Regions from separate parts of the Stutzerimonas decontaminans genome, predicted to be linked through region 1. Evidence: predicted binding sites of a transcription regulator. Region 1 holds the regulator's gene; the other holds the start of a gene.
The links. Region 1 encodes FliA, which starts transcription of late flagellar genes. Its sites were predicted from a motif close to CTAAAGTTTNNNNNNNNNNNGCCGNTAA; they were not measured.
Positions count from the first base shown of each region.

Region 2: the regulator FliA is predicted to act here: its motif matches at 4,830-4,857, upstream of UIB01_RS11180 (methyl-accepting chemotaxis protein).

Region 1 covers NZ_CP007509.1:1,709,964-1,718,028, forward strand. Annotated here, with positions in the region: gene flhB (flagellar biosynthesis protein FlhB) at 1-679, shown strand, start outside; gene sodC (superoxide dismutase family protein) at 725-1,246, opposite strand; gene flhA (flagellar biosynthesis protein FlhA) at 1,466-3,586, shown strand; gene flhF (flagellar biosynthesis GTPase FlhF) at 3,602-4,894, shown strand; gene fleN (flagellar synthesis regulator FleN) at 4,986-5,813, shown strand; gene fliA (RNA polymerase sigma factor FliA) at 5,831-6,556, shown strand; gene UIB01_RS08060 (chemotaxis response regulator CheY) at 6,631-7,005, shown strand; gene UIB01_RS08065 (protein phosphatase CheZ) at 7,029-7,823, shown strand; gene UIB01_RS08070 (chemotaxis protein CheA) at 7,835-8,065, shown strand, end outside.
Region 2 covers NZ_CP007509.1:2,430,141-2,438,205, reverse strand. Annotated here, with positions in the region: gene UIB01_RS11190 (VRR-NUC domain-containing protein) at 1-1,354, opposite strand, end outside; gene hemN (oxygen-independent coproporphyrinogen III oxidase) at 1,501-2,889, opposite strand; gene UIB01_RS11180 (methyl-accepting chemotaxis protein) at 3,113-4,732, opposite strand; gene galU (UTP--glucose-1-phosphate uridylyltransferase GalU) at 5,319-6,158, shown strand; gene UIB01_RS11170 (VOC family protein) at 6,194-6,616, opposite strand; gene gorA (glutathione-disulfide reductase) at 6,687-8,045, shown strand.

The DNA.
Region 1 (8,065 bases):
ATTCCTCGTGGTGCTTGGCGTCGCGCTGCTGGTGCTCTCGGCCTATCAGGACGACCTGCTGTCGATCGCAAAGCAGCCGTTGGATCTAGCGATCATGCACAGTGCGGAGATCGTCGGCTGGTGTGCCCTATGGATGGCCTGCGGGCTGATCGTCATCGCCGCTGTGGATGTGCCGTTTCAGCTCTGGGACAACAAGCAGAAGCTGATGATGACCAAGCAGGAGGTCAAGGACGAATACAAGGATTCGGAAGGCAAGCCGGAGGTCAAATCGCGGATTCGCCAGCTGCAGCGCGAAGCTGCGCAGCGGCGCATGATGCAGGCCGTGCCGGAGGCCGACGTGGTGATCACCAACCCGACGCACTTCGCCGTCGCGCTGAAATACGATGGCGACAAGGGCGGGGCGCCGCGGCTGGTAGCCAAGGGCGGCGACTTCGTGGCGCTGAAGATCCGCGAGATTGCGCAGGAGCACAAGGTTACGGTTCTGGAGTCGCCGGCGCTGGCGCGGGCGGTGTATTACTCCACCGAGCTGGATCAGGAAATTCCCGCCGGCCTCTACCTGGCAGTGGCGCAGGTCCTGGCTTATGTCTATCAGCTGCGGCAGTACCGAGCTGGCAAGGGGCGGCGGCCGGACCCGCTGAACGACGTGCCCATTCCGCCGGATCTGCGCCGCGACGAATGATTCGGTCACGCGGCGCCCGCTCGAGCGCGCCGCGTATCGCTGCGGTTATTCGATCACGCCACAGGCAACCCTTGCGCCGCCACCGCCGAGTGGTTGCGGGTGGTCGGAGTGGTTATCGCCGCCCTGGTGGACCATCAGCGCCAGGCCTTTGATGTCGCCCAGACTCTTCAGGCGCGGGGCCAGCACCGGTTGGTTGGCCTTGCCTTCGCTGTCTACATACAGCGCAGGCAGGTCGCCCAGATGCCCGTCACCCCAAGGCTCGCCATGCTTGCCGCTGTTCTTCGGGTCCCAGTGTCCGGCGGCGGCGCCGGCCGGGGTCTGCTTGCCATCTATCTCAGCCGGCTCGCAACTGCCCTTGGCATGGATGTGGAATCCGTGAGCGCCTGGCTGCAGGCCGGTGAGTTCCGGGCGAAATACCAGACCGTACTCGCTACTTTCGATCTTCACGCTGCCGACGGATTCGCCGATGCCCTGGGCGCTTACGGTGTTGACCTTGACGCTCAACGTTTCGGCCTGAGCGGCGAGGGCCGTGCAGCCGGCGAGCGCGGCGATGATCCACTGTTTCATCTGGAAGCTCCTTTGTACGAACGGCGACGGGCTGTCGCCGGTGCTAGTGTGACTGCCAGTTGCCGGTCGCGTTCGCCAGCTCTGCCGTGCCGCCTGTCCCGCTGGCGCAAACCGTGGGGCGGGCTCTGGGGCGGGGCGAAAAAGTTGGACCCCTTCTTGCTATAACCCGGGCGAGGCGCATTTTGCGTCAAGAATTCGTTCTGCACGCCGGGGGCTACGTTGGATCGCACGCAACTCATCAATATTCGCAATGGCCTGACGGGCGCGGGGCGCGGCAACCTCGGCGTGCCGCTGCTGCTGCTCGTAATGATGGGCATGATGATGTTGTCGGTGCCGCCGTTCCTGCTGGATCTGCTGTTCACCTTCAATATCGCGCTGTCGATCGTCGTGCTGCTGGTCAGCGTTTACGCCTTGCGCCCGCTGGATTTCGCGGTGTTCCCGACCATTCTGCTGGTCGCCACCCTGATGCGTCTGGCATTGAACGTGGCGTCGACCCGCGTGGTGTTGATCAACGGCCATGAAGGTGGCTCTGCCGCCGGTCACGTGATCGAAGCGTTCGGCAATGTGGTGATCGGCGGCAACTACGTGGTCGGTATCGTCGTTTTCGCGATCCTGATGATCATCAACTTCGTCGTGGTGACCAAAGGCGCCGGGCGGATCTCCGAGGTCAGTGCGCGCTTTACCCTGGATGCCATGCCCGGCAAGCAGATGGCCATCGACGCCGACCTCAACGCCGGCCTGATCGATCAGGATGAAGCCAAGAAGCGCCGTGTCGAGGTTTCCTCCGAGGCGGACTTCTACGGCTCGATGGATGGTGCGAGCAAGTTCGTGCGCGGTGACGCCATTGCCGGTCTGCTGATTCTGTTCATCAACCTCATCGGCGGCGTCGGCATCGGCATGGCGCAACACGGCATGAATTTCAGCGAAGCCGGTCAGGTGTACGCCCTGCTGACCATTGGTGATGGTCTGGTCGCGCAGATCCCGTCGCTGCTGTTGTCGACCGCAGCAGCGATCATGGTGACCCGCGTCACCAGTTCCGAGGACATGGGCCAGCAGGTGCAGCGGCAGATGTTTGCCTCGCCCAAGGCGCTGGCTGTGGCTGCCGCGATCATGATAGCGATGGGCCTGGTTCCGGGCATGCCGCACCTGTCCTTCCTCGGCCTCGGCGCGGCCGCCGCAGCGGGTGCGTACTGGATCTGGCATCGCAAGAAGCAGGGTGAGAAAAAAGCCGAGCAGGAAGTGCAGAAGCAGCAGGAAATGCTCCCGGCCCAGCGCTCCGCGGAAACCAAGGAGCTCGGTTGGGATGACGTGACCCCGGTGGACATGGTCGGCCTGGAGGTCGGCTACCGTCTGATTCCCCTGGTTGACCGCAATCAGGGTGGGCAGCTGCTGGCTCGCATCAAAGGGGTACGCAAGAAGCTGTCCCAGGATCTTGGCTTTCTCATGCCCTCGGTACACATCCGTGACAATCTCGATCTGCTACCCAATGCCTATCGGCTGACGCTTATGGGGGTGAGCCTGGCCGAAGCCGAGGTGTACCCGGACCGTGAGCTGGCTATCAACCCAGGGCAGGTGTTTGGCCCGCTCAATGGCATTGCCGCCAAGGACCCGGCGTTCGGCCTGGAAGCGGTCTGGATCGAAGCCAGTCAACGCGATCAGGCCCAATCACTCGGCTACACCGTGGTGGACGCCAGCACCGTGGTTGCCACCCATCTCAATCAGGTGCTGCACAAGCATGCGCACGAACTGCTTGGCCATGAGGAGGTTCAGCAATTGCTGCAGCTGCTGGCGAAGAGTTCGCCCAAGCTGGCCGAGGAGTTGGTGCCAGGTATGGTTTCGCTGTCGACCCTGCTCAAGGTGCTGCAGGCGCTGTTGCAGGAGCAGGTGCCGGTCCGCGATATCCGCACTATTGCCGAAGCCATCGCCAACGTGGCGGCCAAGAGTCAAGATCCCGCCGCAATGGTCGCTGCGGTACGCGTTGCGCTGTCTCGGGCGATCGTGCAAAACGTTGTGGGACTAGAGCCGGAGCTGCCTGTGATTACGCTGGAGCCGCGGTTGGAACAGATTTTGCTCAATAGCTTGCAGAAGGCTGGGCAGGGTTCCGAAGACGGAATTCTGCTGGAGCCGGGAATGGCCGAAAAGTTGCAAAGGTCTCTGGTAGAAGCGGCACAGCGTCAAGAAATGCTCGGCAAGCCGGCAGTTCTGCTGGTGGCCGGCCCGGTACGGGCGATGCTGTCGAGATTCGCGCGCCTGGCAGTGCCGAACATTCATGTTCTGGCCTACCAGGAAATACCGGACAACAAGCAGGTCACCATCGTCTCGACGGTGGGTCAGAATTAACCGAGGGTACAGGCCATGCAGGTCAAACGTTTCTTCGCCGCCGATATGCGCATCGCCATGAAAATGGTGCGTGACGAGCTGGGCGCCGATGCCGTGATCATCGGCAATCGCCGGGTGGCCGGTGGCGTCGAGCTGACTGCCGTGCTCGATTACCCGATGCAATCTGCGCCGGCCGCCAACAAGCCCAACCCGGCGCTGGAAGCCGAGCTGCGCAAGACTCAGGCCCGTCTGGCCAATGCCCACGCCGAGCTGAGCGCCGCACCGCGGGCGAAGATGCAGGATCGTCAACTGGTTGACGAGAAGCCGGCCGCCGCAGCGAGCAAGCCGCAACCCACTCCGGTTGCCGAGGCTACCGCTGCGGTCGATTCGCGTGCGATCGAAGCGATGTATTCGGAGCTGCATGGTCTGCGCGAGCTGATCGAAGTGCAGCTCGGTTCGATTGCCTGGGGCCAGGAGCAGAGCCGTCGGCCGCAACAGGCTGGCCTCTGGCGCCGTCTGCAGCGCATGGGGCTGCCGGCTGAGCTGTCGCGCAGCCTGCTGGAAAAAGTTGCCGGCATCAACGAGTCGCGCCAGGCTTGGCGCATGGTGCTGGCGCACTTGGCGCAGGCGATCAAGGTCAGCAAGAACGAGCCGCTGGAAGAGGGTGGTGTCATCGCCTTGGTAGGCCCAGCTGGCGTCGGCAAGACCACCACGCTGGCCAAGCTCGCGGCGCGCTACGTATTGAAGTACGGCGCACAGAGCATTGCTCTGGCCAGCATGGACAACTACCGGATCGGCGCGCAGGAGCAGCTCAAGACTCTGGGGCGGATCCTCGATGTGCCGGTGCTGCAGCTCGATCCGAGTCAGCCGCTGAACAAGTCGTTGGCCTCACTGGCGCGCAAGCGGGTGATCCTGATCGACACCGCCGGTCTGCCCGCCAGCGATCCGACGCTGCGTATGCAACTCGAGGCGCTGTCCGACAAGGGCGTCAAATCGAAGAATTATCTGGTGCTGGCTGCAACCAGCCAGAGCCAGGTGCTCAAGGCGGCGTGGCACAACTATCGTCGCTGTGGCCTGGCTGGCTGTATCCTGACAAAGCTGGACGAGGCTGGCAGCCTCGGTGATGTGCTTGGGCTCACGATCAGCCAGCACTTGCCGATAGCGTACCTCGCGGACGGCCCCCGGATTCCGGACGACTTGCACCTGCCACGCAGCCATCAACTGGTCAGTCGCGCGGTGAGTCTGCAATCCGGCGAGGAACCGAGCGAGGAAACCATGGCCGATATGTTCGCCGGGTTGTACAACGGCTCGTCACGGCGGGCCGGATGATGCTGCGACAGCAGTACCTGAATGAATCAGATGCGTGCCATGCGGGCGCATCGCCGGCCGCAAGGCCCCAGCAAGATATAGGCATGTGAACATGGGTATGCATCCCGTACAGGTGATTGCGGTGACCGGCGGCAAGGGTGGCGTCGGCAAGACCAACGTGTCGGTCAATCTGGCACTGGCGCTGGCTGACCTTGGCCGACGTGTGGTGTTGCTTGACGCCGACCTCGGCCTGGCCAACGTCGACGTGCTGCTGGGGCTTACCACCAAGCGCACCCTGGCCGACGTCATCGCCGGCGAATGTGATCTGCGCGACGTGCTGATCCAGGGGCCGGGCGGCATCCGCGTAGTGCCGGCCGCATCCGGCACGCAGAGCATGGTGCAGTTGTCTTCGCTGCAGCACGCGGGGTTGATCCAGGCGTTCAGCGAGCTCGGCGACGAGCTCGACGTGCTGATCATCGACACCGCGGCTGGTATCGGCGATTCAGTAGTGAGCTTCGTGCGCGCCGCGCAGGAGGTGCTGCTGGTCGTCACCGATGAGCCGACCTCGATCACCGATGCCTACGCGCTGATCAAACTGCTTAACCGTGATTACGGCATCAGCCGTTTCCGGGTGCTCGCCAATATGGCTCATGCTCCGCAGGAAGGGCGCAACCTGTTCGCCAAGCTGACCAAGGTCACCGAGCGCTTTCTGGATGTAGCGCTGCAGTATGTCGGTGCCGTGCCTTACGATGAGGCTGTGCGCAAGGCTGTACAGAAGCAGCGTGCGGTCTATGAAGCCTACCCGCGATCTAAATGCGCGCTGGCGTTTAAGGCCATCGCGCAGAGGGTCGATACTTGGCCGTTGCCCGCCACGCCGCGTGGTCATCTCGAATTCTTCGTAGAGCGTCTCATCACCCCCGCTTCACAAAGCCACGAATGACAGGTGCCGGATCCGCTATGTATTACAGCAAGGCTCAGGCAAAGGATGCGCAGTACCGCCTGATCGATCAGTACGCCCCGCTGGTCAAGCGAATCGCTTACCACCTGCTGGCGCGTCTGCCTGCCAGCGTGCAGGTCGACGATCTGATTCAGGCTGGAATGATCGGACTGCTGGAAGCAGCTAAGAAATACGACGCCGGCAAGGGTGCCAGTTTCGAAACCTACGCCGGTATCCGCATTCGCGGCACCATGCTCGACGAAGTGCGCAAGGGCGACTGGGCGCCGCGCTCGGTGCACCGCAATTCGCGGATGGTCAGCGAGGCGATTCGGGCGATCGAGGCGAAAACCGGTCGCGACGCTAAAGATCACGAGGTTGCGGCCGAACTTAAGCTAAGCCTCGATGAGTATTACGGCATTCTCGGCGATACGCTGGGCAGCCGCCTGTTCAGCTTCGATGATCTGCTGCAGGAGGGTGAGCACGGCGAGCTTCAGGAGGATGCTGCCAGTACCCACCCTGAGCCCTTCCGCGATCTCGAGGACGAACGCTTTCAGCAGGCCCTGGCCGACGCCATTGCCAACCTGCCCGAGCGCGAGAAGCTGGTGCTGTCGCTGTATTACGACGAAGAATTGAACTTGAAGGAAATTGGGCAGGTGCTGGGAGTTAGCGAGTCGCGTGTGAGCCAGTTGCATAGCCAGTGTGCTGCGCGCTTGCGTGCACGCCTCGGCGAATGGCGCGCCAATTGACGATTGTTTGCGGTATGACGTGCTCGGTTTGCTGAGGCATTTTTGGACTTACGGAGGTCGACTTGGACAAGAACATGAAAATCCTCATCGTCGATGACTTCTCGACGATGAGACGAATCATCAAGAACCTCCTGCGTGATCTGGGGTTCACCAACACCGCCGAAGCGGATGACGGCACCACCGCGCTGCCAATGCTGAAGAGCGGCAGCTTCGACTTCCTCGTCACCGACTGGAACATGCCGGGCATGAGCGGTATCGATCTGCTGCGCACCGTGCGCGCTGATGAGCGCCTCAAGCACCTGCCAGTACTGATGGTGACAGCCGAGGCGAAACGCGACCAGATCATCGAGGCGGCACAGGCCGGGGTTAACGGCTATGTGGTCAAGCCTTTTACTGCCCAGGTGCTCAAGGAGAAGATCGAGAAGATCTTCGAGCGCGTCAACGGCTGAAGCAGCAACGCCGCGAGGGCACTATGACGCAAGCAGATCAAAGCCTGGCAGAGTTCGAAGCGACTCTGAAGGCCCATGCACCCAAGCTGATCGAAAGTCTGCAGCAGGGCCGCTTCGATGAAGCGACGCAGATGTTCAACGAGCTCAATCAGGTGCGCAATCACGGGCTCTATCTGGAGGTTGGCAAGCTCACCCGCGAGCTGCACAACGCTATCGTCAAGCTCGAGATGGATACCTGCGCTACCGGGGGCGATCCGTCACCGATTACCGATGCGACCGATCGCCTGTCCTACGTGGTGGAGATGACCGAGAAGGCCGCCAATCGCACCATGGATCTGGTGGAGGAGTCCGCTCCGCTGGTGAACTACGTGAGCTACGAGGCCCAGAGCTTGACGGCCGACTGGCAGCGCTTCATGCGTCGCGAAATGAATGCCGAGCAATTCCGCGAGCTGGTCAAGCGCATCGACCAATACCTCCAGCGCAGCATGAATGACGGCAGCCAGCTGTCGCAGAATCTCAGCGAAATCATGCTTGCCCAAGACTTCCAGGATCTGACCGGCCAGGTGATCAAGCGGGTGACCCGCCTCATCACCGAGCTTGAAAGCAACCTGCTCAATCTCGTCCTCATGGCGGGGCAGGTCGACCGCGTCGCCGGCATCCAGCACGACCGCGATGCCATGCGTGCCGAGCAAGAGAAGAAAAAACAAGAAAAAATGCCTTCCAACGGTGAAGGTCCGCAGATGCATGCCGATATGCGTGAAGACGTCGTTTCCGGCCAGGACGATGTCGATGATCTGCTTTCAAGCCTGGGCTTTTAGGGGAAGTGAATATGAGCTTCGACGCCGATGAAGAAATCCTCCAGGATTTCCTGGTAGAGGCCGGCGAGATTCTCGAACTATTGTCCGAGCAACTCGTGGAGCTGGAAAGCAGCCCCGATGACATGGCGTTGCTCAATGCGATTTTTCGCGGGTTCCACACGGTAAAGGGCGGTGCGGGCTTTCTTCAGCTCCATGAGCTGGTGGAGTGCTGCCATATCGCCGAAAACGTCTTCGACATCCTG
Region 2 (8,065 bases), 720 kb from region 1:
AGGCGACGAAAGCATTGTGGATACCGAGCTTTGCCTGGAAGGTGCGCCAGATGCAATCACGGTAATCATCGCTGTCGAGACAGGCCAGGCAGGCAGCGAACAGATCGGCTCGTCGCTGATGAAAGTCCGCGCGGTTCAGATCGGCCGGCGCCCAGTGAAACGGATGAAAGAACGCACCAGGCAGCGGAGCGAAGATCGCCTCCCAGCACAGCAGGCCGAACAGGGAGCCGATCAAAGCGTTCTCGACGTAATAGACGGGAGCCTCGGGTGTCGACAGATGCTCACGCACGGCATGCTCGACGCTACAGCCGGCGCTGGCGAGGACCAGATCGAGCTGCTCCGGCTTGCGACTGCGCGAGCGATCGGTGGGGATGCCCAATCCGCGCTGGAGACGCGGCAGGATGCGCTGCAACTGCTGCAATTCATGTTCACTTTCCGGGGCTGTCTGAGCCCGAAGCAGCAGCTCCAGCGCCGCCGCTGGTTGGCCACAGCGTTCCAGCACCCGAATCGCGCGTTCGCGTGCGCCCGGATAGGGGTTGGCTGCGTGCAGACGCAGCGCCTCGGGCAGCTCCCCGAGCCGTTCGGCCTGCTGGCCGATACGCAGGAGCAGCTTGCCGCGGCGGCTTTCCAGCCAGTCGTTGGCATAGGGCGTGAGCGGGATGTCGGCCAGGACATCCGGCAGGGAGTCGCCGGTGTCGAAGCGCTCGCGGCAGCGATGCAGGTGCAGATAGGCATCCAGATCGGTGCGGCAGGTGAAGGCGCGCGAGGTAGGCGAAAAGGCGACTTGCTCGTAGCGATAGATTCCGAGATCGGCCAGAACGAACTCGGACCAATCCTGATGAATATTGCCGAAGAACAGCAGGCGCAGCCGCTCGCAGAGATCGTCGATGCATAGCGCGAAAACCGCATCTTCGATGTGCCTGCACCACGCCTGAAAAGGCTTTGCCGTGTCATGGACGGCCCGCAAGCTTTCCAAAAGCTCGGCTTTGCGTAGGTTGGCGGATGCCGCAGCTTCGAACACCTGCAACAGCTCGCCTTTGGTCATCAGTGCGAACAGCTGCTCCAGCGTCAATGCACGCTCCGCGTCGATCCAGCCGTGCTCGATCAGCGGCAGAGCTGCGTGGCGTGGGCAGCCGATCTCGGGATAGCGCAGCTTGCCCGCGCGAAACAGCGTGCCCTTGCGCATCACCATGCGTACCAGCAGCGCCTGGGAGGCTTGGGGCAACAGTGCGAAACGGTCGATGAAGTCTCGTTCGGCTTCGTCCAGCAGATCGCTGTGGTGACGGCTAACCCAGGCCAGCACTTGCTGAAAGTTGTTGAGATAGTAGAAGGGATTTTCCAGGGCCTGACGCATTGCACATCCGCTGAAGCTGGGGCGTGGGCGGCCCGCTCAAAGACTGGCTATTTATACAGCTTCAGCAGGTTTTGGCAATTCTAAGGCGATCGGCGGAAGGTGGACGGGCGGCCCGATTGCCGCCCACACACGCCAGGGATACGGGATCAGACCGTACGGGAAAAGCGCCCGCGTTGCTCGCCACCGAGATAGGCGTCGAAGGCCATCGCTACGTTGCGCATCATCAGCTGCCCTTGCGGCAACAGGACCAGCGCATCGTCATGCAACTCGACCAGGCCGTCAGCAACCGGCTCAGCCAGCTTGGCCAGCGACTCGGCGAAATACTCGCGGAAGTTGATGCCGTGCTTGCGCTCGATCTGCGCGTAGTCGACGCGGCTGTGGCACATCAGCGACACGATCACGTCGCGGCGCAGACAGTCGTCTTCGCTCAGCTTGTAGCCGCGATGCACGGGCAGCATGCCCTCGTTGAGGCGGGCGTAGTACTGCGAAAGCTCCTTCACGTTCTGGCTGTAGCTGTCGGCGACCTTTCCGATGGAGGAGATGCCCAGCCCGATCAGGTCGCAGTCGGCATGCGTTGAATAGCCTTGGAAATTGCGTTGCAGCGTGCCATTGGCACGAGCCAGGGCGAGTTCGTCTTCCGGCAGGGAGAAGTGATCCATGCCGATATAGACGTAACCGGCGGCGGTAAGGCGCTGGATGGTCAGCTCCAGCAGCTCGAGCTTGCGCTCTGGCGGCGGCATGTCCTCGGGGCGAATCAGCTTTTGCGCACGCACCAGCTCCGGCAGGTGGGCGTAGCTGTAGGCCGCAATGCGATCGGGGCGGATGTCGATGATCTTGTCCAGCGTGGTGTCGAAGCTGGCCACCGTCTGCAGGGGCAGGCCGTAGATCAGATCGACGCTGATGGACTTGAATTGCGCGTCCCGGGCGGCCTGGACCAGCTCGCGGGTCTGCTCCTCGGTCTGGATGCGATTGACGGCAATTTGCACCTGCTCGTCGAAATCCTGCACGCCAAAGCTCAGGCGATTGAAGCCGAGCCTGCGCAGGCCATGGATCTGCTCGGGCGTGACGGTGCGCGGGTCGACTTCCAGCGAGAACTCGTGGTTGTCGCTGTCATCCATGTTGAACGCATGATGCAGGCTCGCCATCAGGTCGGCCAGCTGCTCGCTGGTGAAGTAGGTTGGCGTGCCGCCACCCAGGTGAAGCTGAGTCAGCTTGCGCGAGCGATCGAACAGTTCGCCCTGCATGGCGATCTCGCGCTTGAGGTATTCAAGGTACTCGACGGCGCGATCGGTCTTGTGGGTGATGATCTTGTTGCAGGCGCAGTAGTAGCAAAGGCTCTTGCAGAACGGGATGTGGATGTACACCGAGAGCGGCTTGGGCGGTTGCGTTTGATTGCTGCGTGCAGCAGCGGCGCGGTAATCGTCCTGGGCGAAGGCCTGGTGAAACTGCGGGGCAGTAGGGTAGGAGGTATAGCGAGGACCGGGACGGTCGTACTTCTCGACCAGGGCCCGGTTGAAGCTCGGCAGTTGGTCCATTGTTCGTTTCACCTAAGGGTTGAATTCGGAGTCGGGCGCGGAACGCGGTGTCACCCTTGGGTGTTTCCGGCTCAGGCAGGTCATGGGCGCGGATTATGGACGATTCGCTCCGGCGCGCCGACTGTCTCAGATCAAGAATAGCGTCCCGGCGGCACTCCGAACCGCACCGTTGGGCGATTAGAAATGCGCACCGGGCGCGGCCAGGAAGGCCGCGCCGCTGTGGTCAGAGCTTGAACTGGCCGACCAGTCGGTTCAGTTCGGTCGCCAGGCGCACCAGCTCATCGCTGATCTGCGAAGTCTGTGTTGCGTCCGCCGAGGTGGTGTCGGCGATGCGACTGATGGTCGTGATGTTGCGGTTGATCTCTTCGGCAACCGCGCTCTGCTGCTCGGCGGCCGTTGCGATCTGGGTGTTCATCTCGTTGATGGTGCCGACTTCATCGGCGATCACACCAAGGCTTTGCGCGGCCTTCTCGACGCATTGCGAACCCGAGCGGGCGCGCAATTGCGCTTCGCTCATGGCTTGCACGGCGTTACGTACGCCACTCTGCAGTTGCTCGATCATCGCCTGGATTTCTTCGGTGGACTTCTGTGTACGCGAAGCGAGGGTGCGCACCTCATCGGCAACCACCGCGAAGCCGCGACCCTGTTCGCCGGCGCGTGCCGCTTCGATGGCAGCGTTCAAGGCGAGCAGGTTGGTCTGTTCGGCGATGCCGTTGATCACACCGAGCACCATGTCGATGCTGGCACTGTCGCTTTCGACCCGCTGAATCACTTGCGCCGCCTTCTCGATCTCGGCGATCAGCACTTCAATGCCATCAAGCGCTTCGGTCGCGACCTTCACCCCGGCCTTGGACTCGGTATCGGCCCCGGTAGAGGCGGTGGCGGTCTGGTTGGCGTTACGTGCCACTTCCTGCACGGTCGCGCTCATCTCGTTCATCGCCGAGGCGACCATATCGGTTTCGTTGCGCTGCTCGTTGACTGCCGCCAGGGTCTTCTCGGCGACATGGGAAACGCGCTCGGACACGTCCGTAAGCTGATGAGTGACGCCGGCAACGGCTTCCAGGCTGTGGCGGAACTTGCCGATCATGCGGTTGAAGGCATCGCCCATCGCGCCGATCTCGTCCTTCGCGCCTACAGCAACGCTGCGGCTGAGATCTTCATCTTCGGCCATGGCATTCATGGTGTGGCGCATGGCGGTGATGCGACGAATGATCACATGGCGCACGGTCATACACATGACCACCACGCCAATGACCAGCAACAGCAACTGAATCGCACCACTGATCATGATGTTGCGATCGACTTCCTGATCCAGCGCTTTCAGGTCATAGCTGATGCGCACAGCGCCCATGACTGCATTTTCGCTGACCTGGTGGCAGGTCAGGCAGTTTGTGCCCCGGTAATCAGCGTGCGCGAGGATGGGGTTGATGACGGTCAGCACACGGCCGCCGTTCTGCTTGTTGACCTCGATAATCTCCTCGCCACTCAGCGCGCGCCGATCCAGCGCGTCGGCAGGCGCCTGGTGTGCGAAGCCTGGACCGAACACCTTGGTGACTTCCTCACCCCGGATGATGCGTGCATCGATTACACCCGGGCGCGCGAGGATCTTGTTTCGCAAGACCTCACGCTGCGCCATGGTGCCGGTCAGCATCATGGTGTTGATGCTATCGAAATAGGAGTCGGCGGCATCCTTGGTCTGCTGCTCCACCACCTGCAGGACCAGGCGCTTTTCCGTACTGGCGGCTATGAACAAGGAGGCGGACATGATCGCCACCAGCACCAATACCAGGGCCAGATTGATTTTGGTCTGCACGGACATCTGTCGAGAGGCGGAGCTGTTCATGTTCTTCCTTAGTACTACTGCCACACGGAGGTAGCTGCCATGGCGCACTATTGTTCTTTTTTCCCACGACGCAGCGATGGGCTAGCAATCTCAATCCCTATCGGCGAGCTGGCGAATTTCTTGAAGATCGACGCTAATGCTAGCTATGCGCCATTATCGGGCACGCTATGGTATTGCGTTCCGGTCGATCTCGAGTGCATCAGCAGAGCAATGAGGACGCAAATACAGCTTTCAATGACGCAGGTCAGTGGAGCGTCTCGTGCGCAAGGATGCAATCTGGCTGTAACGGCATGCAGATAGATATGCGTGTAGCGCCATGCTTCACCTTGGTGCGGATGAAAGAGCGCAGGGTCCAGCTTTACAGAATGGCAAAGCGATATTAGCGTTGCCGACCCGTCTGGATCGCGATCATGGAAGCGCTTCGGGTGGCGGGCATATTTTCTGCATTCGCTCAGTGCGCTCGCTGCGAACCCATATGGAAAACGGTGGTCGTAGGCTCTACGCCGGCAAGACCGAGCAACACCGCAAGGCAGCTGCTATATCGACAAGCAGTGCATCGACTGGAACCTTCATTTCAAGGACTCACATGATCAAAAAATGCCTTTTCCCCGCTGCCGGATATGGCACACGTTTTCTTCCCGCAACCAAGGCCATGCCCAAGGAAATGCTGCCGGTGGTGAACAAGCCGCTGATTCAGTACGGGGTAGAAGAGGCACTGGCGGCTGGGCTTAACCAGATCGCGATCGTTACCGGGCGCGGCAAGCGCTCGCTGGAAGACCATTTCGATATCAGCTATGAGCTGGAACACCAGATCCGCAACACCGACAAGGAAAAATACCTGGTTGGTATTCGCCGCCTGATCGATGAGTGCAGTTTTTCCTACACCCGCCAAGTTGAAATGAAGGGCCTCGGCCACGCGATTCTTAGCGGCCGCCCGCTGATCGGCGACGAGCCGTTCGCCGTGGTGCTGGCGGATGATCTGTGCATCAACCTGGACGGTGATCCTGTCCTGGCGCAGATGGTCAAGCTGTACAACCAGTTCCGCTGTTCGATCGTGGCGATTCAGGAAGTTCCGCCGGAAGAGACCAGCAAGTACGGCGTAATTGCCGGCGAGATGATCCGCGACGACATCTACCGCGTCAGCCACATGGTCGAGAAGCCCAAGCCGGAAGACGCGCCGTCCAACATGGCGATCATTGGCCGCTACATTCTGACCCCGGACATCTTCGATCTCATCGAGCAGACCGAGCCGGGCAAGGGTGGCGAAATCCAGATCACCGACGCGCTGATGCGCCAGGCCCAGGATGGCTGCGTACTCGCATACAAGTTCAAGGGGCAGCGCTTCGACTGCGGTAGCGCCGAGGGCTACATCGCGGCGACCAACTTCTGTTATGAGCACTTCTACCTAACCGGTAAGGCGTTCTGAGCCAATTGGGCCACCTCCGGGTGGCCCAATTCGTTTCAGGGCTGCGGCATGTCTTCAGCGCCTGGCCCGAGCGGCTGGCCAAAGCTGAACTCGACATAATTGCCCGCCGGGTCGCGTAGTCCGCAGTAGTAGCCCACCGGATAGGGCTCGTCGCGCGGCTCCCATATCAGACAGCCGTCCTCGCGTGCCCGATCGGCGATCTCATCGACCTCTTCCCGACTGGCCAGCGCAAAACCGAAATGGCTGTAGTCGTCCATCGCCAGCGCCCGATCCTTGCCGCCCGGCATCATCACGAAAATGAACTCGCGCTCCTTGCCAGGCTCGGCCATCCAGACGATTCGTGAGCCTTTGCCAGGGCGTTCGTGGAACACGTGCATGCCGCAGAAGCGTTCGTAGAAGGCGATGCAGGCCTGCAGGTCAGGCACGTGCAGCGCGAGATGGGTAAGGGTAGGGCGCATGGGGCACTCCTTCGGTGAACCAGAGCGGATGCGTGGGTTATGCTGTCGCTACAGAAGGAGACAACATTACATGGCTTACGACTTCGATCTTTTCGTCATCGGCGCGGGTTCAGGTGGCGTTCGTGCGGCGCGGTTCGCTGCGGGTTTCGGTGCCCGGGTAGCGGTTGCCGAAAGCCGCTACCTGGGCGGCACTTGCGTGAACGTAGGCTGCGTACCGAAGAAGCTGCTGGTCTACGGCGCGCACTACGCCGAGGACATCGGCCAGGCGCAGGGTTATGGCTGGACCATCGACGGCGCTACCTTCGACTGGAAAGCCCTGATTGCCAACAAGGATCGTGAGATCCAGCGGCTCAACGGCATCTATCGGAGCATTCTGGTGGACAGCGGCGTGACCCTGCTGCAGGCACACGCTCGTCTGGTGGACGCGCATACCGTCGAGGTTGAAGGCAAACGGTACAGTGCCGAGCATATTCTGATTGCGACCGGCGGCTGGCCGCACGTTCCGGAAATTGTCGGTCGCGAGCATGCGATTACCTCCAACGAAGCGTTCTACCTCGAATCCCTGCCGCGACGCGTGCTGGTCGTCGGTGGCGGCTACATCGCAGTTGAATTCGCATCGATCTTCCATGGCTGCGGTGCGGATACCAGGCTGCTCTATCGTGGCGAATTGTTCCTGCGCGGCTTCGATGGGGCGCTACGCGATCACCTGAAGGATGAAATGATCAAGAAGGGCGTGGACCTGCAGTTCAACGCCGACATCGTGCATATCGACAAGCAGGCCGATGGCAGCCTGCTGGCCACGCTGGAAGATGGCCGCACGCTCGAAGCGGACTGCATCTTCTACGCGACCGGGCGCCGTCCGATGCTGGACAACCTGGGTCTGGAACAAGCAGGCGTGGCGCTGGACGCTCGCGGATACATCGCAGTCGATGATGAATACCGCACTTCGGTATCGTCGATTCTGGCGATCGGTGACGTGATCGGTCGTATCCAGCTGACGCCAGTGGCATTGGCCGAAGGCATGGCGGTTGCGCGACGGCTGTTCAAGCCAGAGCAATACCGCAAGGTGGATTACGCGACCATCCCGACGGCAGTGTTCAGTCTGCCGAACATGGCGACAGTCGGCCTCACCGAAGAACAAGCCCGCGAAAAGGGCTACAAGGTCACCATTTTCGAAAGCCGCTTCCGGCCGATGAAGCTGACCATGACGGACAGCCTCGAGCGGAGCCTGATGAAGCTGGTAGTGGACGCCGAAACCGACCGCGTACTGGGCTGCCACATGGCTGGGCCGGACGCCGGTGAGATCATGCAGGGGCTGGCCGTGGCACTGAAGGCGGGTGCGACCAAACAGGTGTTCGACGAAACCATGGGCATCCACCCGACAGCGGCCGAGGAGTTCGTCACCATGCGTACGCCCGCGGCAATCTGAGGGCGGGAAGAGCGTGCCGG